DNA from 2 places in the Clostridium sp. genome. Region 1 is predicted to be linked to the other one. Evidence: a T-box and tRNA genes for the amino acid it is inferred to sense, from the RefSeq annotation. Region 1 holds a T-box; the other holds one or more tRNA genes.
What was found. A T-box is a leader RNA that pairs with one kind of tRNA and senses whether it is charged. The one in region 1 lies ahead of proS (proline--tRNA ligase), so its partner is inferred to be a tRNA-Pro.
Positions count from the first base shown of each region.

Region 2: it has a tRNA-Pro gene. The T-box ahead of proS (proline--tRNA ligase) is inferred to sense a tRNA for this amino acid. The anticodon was not compared.

Region 1 covers NZ_JAKVOI010000001.1:2,379,563-2,382,990, forward strand. Annotated here, with positions in the region: gene pepV (dipeptidase PepV) at 1-509, opposite strand, end outside; gene proS (proline--tRNA ligase) at 525-1,961, opposite strand; T-box leader at 2,012-2,197, opposite strand; gene LKE46_RS11695 (Ldh family oxidoreductase) at 2,256-3,353, opposite strand.
Region 2 covers NZ_JAKVOI010000001.1:365,393-368,820, reverse strand. Annotated here, with positions in the region: gene LKE46_RS02125 (hypothetical protein) at 1-106, opposite strand, end outside; gene LKE46_RS02120 (phosphodiester glycosidase family protein) at 142-1,149, opposite strand; gene LKE46_RS02115 (hypothetical protein) at 1,474-1,770, shown strand; tRNA gene LKE46_RS02110 (tRNA-Pro) at 1,843-1,918, opposite strand; gene LKE46_RS02105 (hypothetical protein) at 2,080-2,571, shown strand; gene LKE46_RS02100 (alpha/beta fold hydrolase) at 2,784-3,428, opposite strand, start outside.

The sequences.
Region 1 (3,428 bases):
GTAAATCCAAGAACAGGAGCTTTTTCCCTGTCCTTGTAATACTGGATTTCGGAACAGCCGTTTTCCTCATTTGTGCCGAATATAATTCTTACTCTCCTGGAGAGTGGAAGGTTCAGGTCCTTTATAACCTTTAAAGAGTAAAGTGCCGTTATAATCGGTCCCTTGTCATCCATAGTTCCCCTTCCATATATTTTGCCGTCATGGATTTCCGCACCATAGGGCGGAAATGCCCATCCCTCTCCTTCAGGCACTACGTCAAGATGCCCGAGGACTGCAACATAATCCTCTCCCTGTCCATATTCGGCATAACCCACATATCCATCGAGGTTGACAGTCTTGAATCCCATGTTTTCTGCAATATCCAATGCTTTTTCAAGAGTACTGCCGACACCTTCACCAAAAGGCATTCCTGGTTTGGCTTTGTCTGTTACACTTCTTATTTTAACAACATCCTGAATGGATTTTATTATATCATCCTTGATCTCGTCAACTCTATCATCTATCTTCATGAACGTACCTCCTTCTTAATAGGCTCTACCCCAGTAAACCAGCTTTTTGGCTTTTTTGCCGCAGTATACACATGTGTCTGAAATCTCCTCCTGCTCAAAAGGCATACATCTTGAAGTAGCACCTGTCTCTTCCCTTATTTTATCTTCACATTCCTTGTCTCCGCACCACATGGCTTTCACAAATCCTGTTTTATTCTCTACTATATCCTTGAACTGCTCCATGTCCAGGGCTTCATGCGTCTTGCTTTCAACGGACTTTCTGGCACTTTCAAGCATGTTGTTGTGGATATCATTTAAAAGTTCAGGTATTTTCTGCTCAATTTCATTCATTGGAACAAAGGCTTTTTCTCCTGTATCCCTTCTTACAAGCACAACCTGATTCTTTTCAATATCCTTGGGACCTATTTCCAGACGAATTGGAACTCCCTTCATCTCATACTCACTGAACTTCCACCCCGGCATCTTGTCACTGTCATCCAGCTTTACCCTTGCAAATTCAGAAATACTCTTTCTTAATTCAGCCGCCTTTTCAAGGACTCCTTCCTTATGCTGTGCAACAGGTACAATAATTACCTGTATTGGAGCTATTCTAGGCGGAATTACAAGACCGCTGTCATCTCCATGCACCATTATGATTGCACCTATCAGACGGGTTGTAATTCCCCATGAAGTCTGATATACATATTGAAGCTTTCCCTCCCTGTCCGAGTACTGCATACCAAAGGATTTAGCAAAATTCTGTCCGAGAAAGTGGGAAGTACCCGCCTGAAGTGCCTTTCCATCGTGCATCAGAGCTTCTATAGTATAAGTTGCTTCTCCGCCTGCGAATTTCTCCTTTTCTGTTTTCTGTCCTTTGAGTACAGGTATTGCAAGCATATCTTCACAGAGCTCTGCGTATATATTCAGCATCTTTATGGTTTCATTTTCAGCTTCTTCTTTCGTTTCGTGTATGGTATGGCCCTCCTGCCACAGGAACTCGGTTGTTCTCAAAAATGGACGGGTGGTCTTCTCCCATCGTACTACGGAACACCACTGGTTATACAATTTAGGCAGATCCTTGTAGGATTGAACTATCTTTGCATAGTGCTCACAAAACAGAGTTTCCGAAGTAGGCCTGACACATAATTTCTCAGTCAATTCTTCTTCTCCTCCATGTGTAACCCATGCCACTTCAGGGGCAAACCCTTCAACATGATCCTTTTCCTTTTGAAGAAGACTCTCCGGTATGAATATTGGCATATACACATTCTCATGCCCTGTCTCCTTGAATCTTCTATCCAGATATTTCTGTATGCTTTCCCACATTGCATATGCATACGGCCTTATTATCATACATCCTTTTACGCTGGAATAATCTGCTAATTCCGCCTTTTTTACTATATCTGTATACCACTGTGCAAAATCCTCGTCTCTTGATGTTATTTCCTTTACCAGCTTTTTTGATTTTGACATTACTAGATTCCTCCTGTTTCATAATTAAGATAAAAAAACCCCAATCCCAACTACGGGACCGAGGTTGTATCGGTGGTGCCACCCTGATTTTCACTCTTTATTTTAACGACAATGCCGCTGTAACTTTAATTACAGAACTCCGAGGTAGGTTCAAAACAACTGCCATGGAAACTTTGCACCAACCATTTCCTCTCTAAAAAGCATTCATTTTTACTAATCCTCTTCCTAGTATTTATATTAAATATAATATTCATATTTTATAATAGAATACAGGTTCACTGTTGTCAATACTTGTTAGTTCAACTTTTCAACGTAATTTTCAGGATCTATATCAAAATATCTGCATATGTCATATATCTCATGAAGTGTGCTGTCATTCACGGGTATTCCATTTTTCATCTTGTCATTGTAGGCCTCGACTTCTTTTTCACCGTGAGTATATATTCTAACCGCGTCTTTTGCCTTCTTTGAATTTCTAAGCTCTTCCAGGTACTTTGAGAAACTATTTTCTATGGACTTTTTATCTCCAAACATTCCATAGTCTATAGCACAGAAATAATGACATGTTCCGGAACCATTCTTTCCATCAAGATGAACATAATTTCCCGTAAGTCCACCTGAGAGAATTGCCGTAAACATCTCGACTGTAAGGGCAAAACCATAGCCCTTGTGCCCTCCGGTAAGCTCTTTCGACCCTCCAAGTGGAACTATTCCACCGCCGAGATGTCTTGGTACATTGTATAAAATATCCTTTGGATTTGTGGTATCATGACCATCCGCGTCCAGTGCCCAGCCATCTGGAAGGGGTTCATTCCTTTTGTTATAGACTTCAACCTTTCCTCTTGTAACAACACTTGTAGCCATATCCATCAGAAATGGATACGGATCCGCAGGCATTGATATTGCGATTGGATTTGTACCGAGCATGGCCTCTTTTCCGAAGGTGGGGACTATAACTGCAGGTGAATTTGTCATCGATATGCCAATCAGGCCCTTTTTTTCCGCCATTCTGGCATAGTACCCTGCTATTCCATAGTGATTTGAGTTTCTGACACTTACCATACCAATACCTGAAGCTTCAGCTTTTTCAATTGCCATATTCATGGCAGTTCTACCTGTCAATTGCCCCATTCCAGCCTGACCATCCAAGGTTGCAGATACCGGTGTTTCCTTAATTATCTTCGGTTTTGAATCTACTATTATCAATCCCTGTTTTATTTCACTGTAGTATTTTACAAGTCTCTGAATTCCATGAGATTCAATTCCGAACAGATCAGAAAGCAGTAGAACATCAGTTATTGTTCTGCTGTCTTCAGTACTAAAACCAAATTTCTCGAAAACAAGATCACACATTTTTTTCAAACCATCATATCGAACTCTTGTATATGACATCTTTATCCTCCTAGCCGTTTCATAAATTAATGCTTTACAAAGTTACCTTTATAATAGTACAAATTATCGTAAAAT
Region 2 (3,428 bases), 2.0 Mb from region 1:
TCCCAGTATTGGAAGATAAGAAATACCTATCTATGTAGAACAATCCGGCAAATTGTATTGTCAGCGATATAAGAGCCCATATTACAATTCTTCTAAAAACTTTCATGTCACAACTCCCTTTTAATTAATCATCTCTGGCTTTTACTGCTCTACATAAACGGCAGAAGGAACCGACCTTTCACCTAGTGGATCACATGGATTATTGATAACCTGACCTTCATAATACATTGTAGATGAAGATCCTCCATCCAGATTTGTAGCATTTATAGCACCATATTGCAGCATTATGTCCTGTATATCTTTAAGGGAAGCTCCTATGCTTTTACTCTGTCTCCCATCTATGACAAGAAACAATATTGCTCCATCTTTTCTCTGTCCTATTGCAGTTCTCGGGGCTATTCCCCAGTTGCCATCACCGGATTTTATAGTTCCATCTCCATTTATAACCAGTGCCGGGCCAAATGATATTGCTTCTTTTACATTAAGCTTTTTTATATCATTTATGCTGTGATATCCAACTATAAGTTGTCCTTCTTCTGTAATACCCATGATTTCATGCTTTGAATCAGGATTGCTTATATCATTGTATATAATTTTACCCTCACTCATAAGTAATCCAATAGGCTTCCCCCCAGTGCCTGTCCACTCGCTGTCCTCGGAGGAACTATCTGTAAATCCGCCGCCATTTACTGCCGCTACGGCATCTCTATCTTTCGCAATGCTGCTTGTTAACTCTCCTGCCACTCCCAATTTTTTGCTATATCCGACCTTTACTCTTGTAGGATCATGAATTATGAGCATATATCCCTTGAACTTTTTACCATAGCTTATATCATCTCTTTCTATACTGCTGTCATGATTATTGCTGAATTTAGAAAGGCCTAAATTTTGCTGTTTTGTACTGTCTATTTCATTTTGACCAAGTATCTGTTTTATTTCTGTATCAGACAAAAATATTTTTGCAATATACTGGTGGCTCAAGGTAGTCATAGCTGCGCCAACTACTGTTCTTGTAACATTCTTAAAGGGTCCGCGAAATATAAGAAATGGGGCTGTCATCACTGTGAATACGAATTCAAAGGCAAAAAACAATAAAATAATTTTCCATATAGGTTTCCTGATTTTGCCTGAAGATTTTTTTTCCCTCATACGTGAATTTTCCTTTCTAAATAATTATATCTTTCAATATTGTACAATAAATAACTTATTTTTTAAATAGATATGATATTAAACCACGTTAATTTTAAAGATAAGAAATTTCTACAAAATTTCTATTATTATAGTAACATATTTTTAACCGAATCATACATTTTAAAAGAATATATTATAATATATCTACAAATATTATCAACTACCTGCTATAATACAAGTATGGCAATTTATAAAGTTTTTACATGCATATTAAGATTTACATATAATTTATTATGCAATAATATATATATGTTAATATTAAATTTTGAGAGGAGAATTATTATGGAAATAAAAATATGGGATAGCGAGCACACTTTTACCTACAATAGCGATAAAAATGAAACCAACATAATACAAACTAAAAACACTAAAAACTATTGTAGAATCTGGTCAATTCATAAATTTATAAATCCTTTGAACAATAACATGAAATATATCCTGGAAAGTGAGGAAAATGTCCCTATGTATGGAGACACTACCATACATAGAATGGCTGAATTTAAAATTGAGAATGGAAAATTAGATACTGATAGTTTGTATGTAGAAAATTCCCTTAAAGTTGATATTGTCAATGATTAGTTCGCGAAATTATACAGAGACTGGAATTAGCTTGTAGTAAAAGTTAATTCCAGTCTCTTTTATTTGCTATTCTGGTTGGAGTGACAGGACTTGAACCTGCGACCTCAAGTTCCCGAAACTTGCGCACTACCACCTGTGCTACACCCCAGCATATTGTTTCAACTGTGTTACCATAAAACATAATAACATATTGAAATAATTTAGTAAAGAATTTTTCATTTAAATCCTGTATGTATCTTTTTGTAACTTAAACAGTCAAATTCTCATAATTTATAATGAATATTAATTTAAATAATAACGAGGAAGAATATGATAAATTTTCAAAGTTTCCATGGCATTGTTACTATAATCAGTAACTTTTTAATAAATGAAACCTCTGATCAGAATGGCTGTTACAAATTAATGTCTGTACAGGATGATCATAGAGCCACAGTAAATTTTGTAATATCACCACTTACCTATTTTGTAGAACATGAAATCATAAAAACAGGGGATATAATAACCGGCTTTTATGATGCCTGTGCACCTGTCCCACTAATTTTTCCACCACAATTCAGGGCAATTGTAATAGCTAAAAATTTTCCATCTAGAAATATAAAGGTAGATTATTTTAACAATGAATTAGTAAGTGAGGACAATATGCTGAAATTGAACATATCACACAGCACTCAAATATTGATTCAAAATGGACAGCCGTTTGATAAAAATCCTGCAAATCACAATTTAATAGTAATTTATGGTCCTACTACAAGAAGTATTCCTGCTCAAACCATCCCCTATAAAATTATTGTAATGTGTTAATCCATTCTTCCTAAAGGGCTCTGTACTTTCTCCAGAGCCCTTTAGTATCTTAATAAACAAAATAAGCACTCGAGGGGCTGGCTCAAAATGCTTACTTTGTTATAGGGAACTATTATGATAAACTTATTGGATTTCAACTTCAATTATATTTTAGCTTTACATTGTTAAGATGATATTAACTACAGGTAAATTATTAATTTAGTAGTATTTATTTAGAATTTCATTAATTCCCTGTTAAATTTGTCTTTCTCGTCATAAAATAATCCATGTCCACTATATTTGAATGGTATAAGCTTTGAATTTTTAATGTACTTGTTTTGTATTTGCCCCAATTCAAAAGGTACAACCTTATCATGGATTCCATGTAGAATTAAAGTTGGAACACTTATTGATGACAAATCATCAAATAACTCTTCCCTTATCCACATTTCTGATACTGCAATAGTTGACCAGCCTGCTGCCTGCAATCCTAAATTTAGGAACCAATCGGCAAAAGGTTCAGTTATATGCTGGAAAAAGAATATATTGCCAAAATCATTAAGCATTTCAGGCCTATCTGCATATGTTTGATTAATAATGTCAGTTACAGTTTTCCTATCAATCCCATACGGAAAATCAGGACGCTTAATAAGACTAGGTGCCGCGGCTGCAAAAAGAGCAAGCTTTGACACACCATATCCTCTATGTCTTGACATATACTTTACAGCAATAGCCCCTCCTGTAGAATGTCCCGCTAACATAAAATTTTTCAGCTGTAATGCCTCTATCACCTGTCTAACATCATCCGACAGTGTATTATAATTATATCCTGTAAAAGGTCTGTCAGATTTACCAAATCCTCTTTGATCTATACCAAT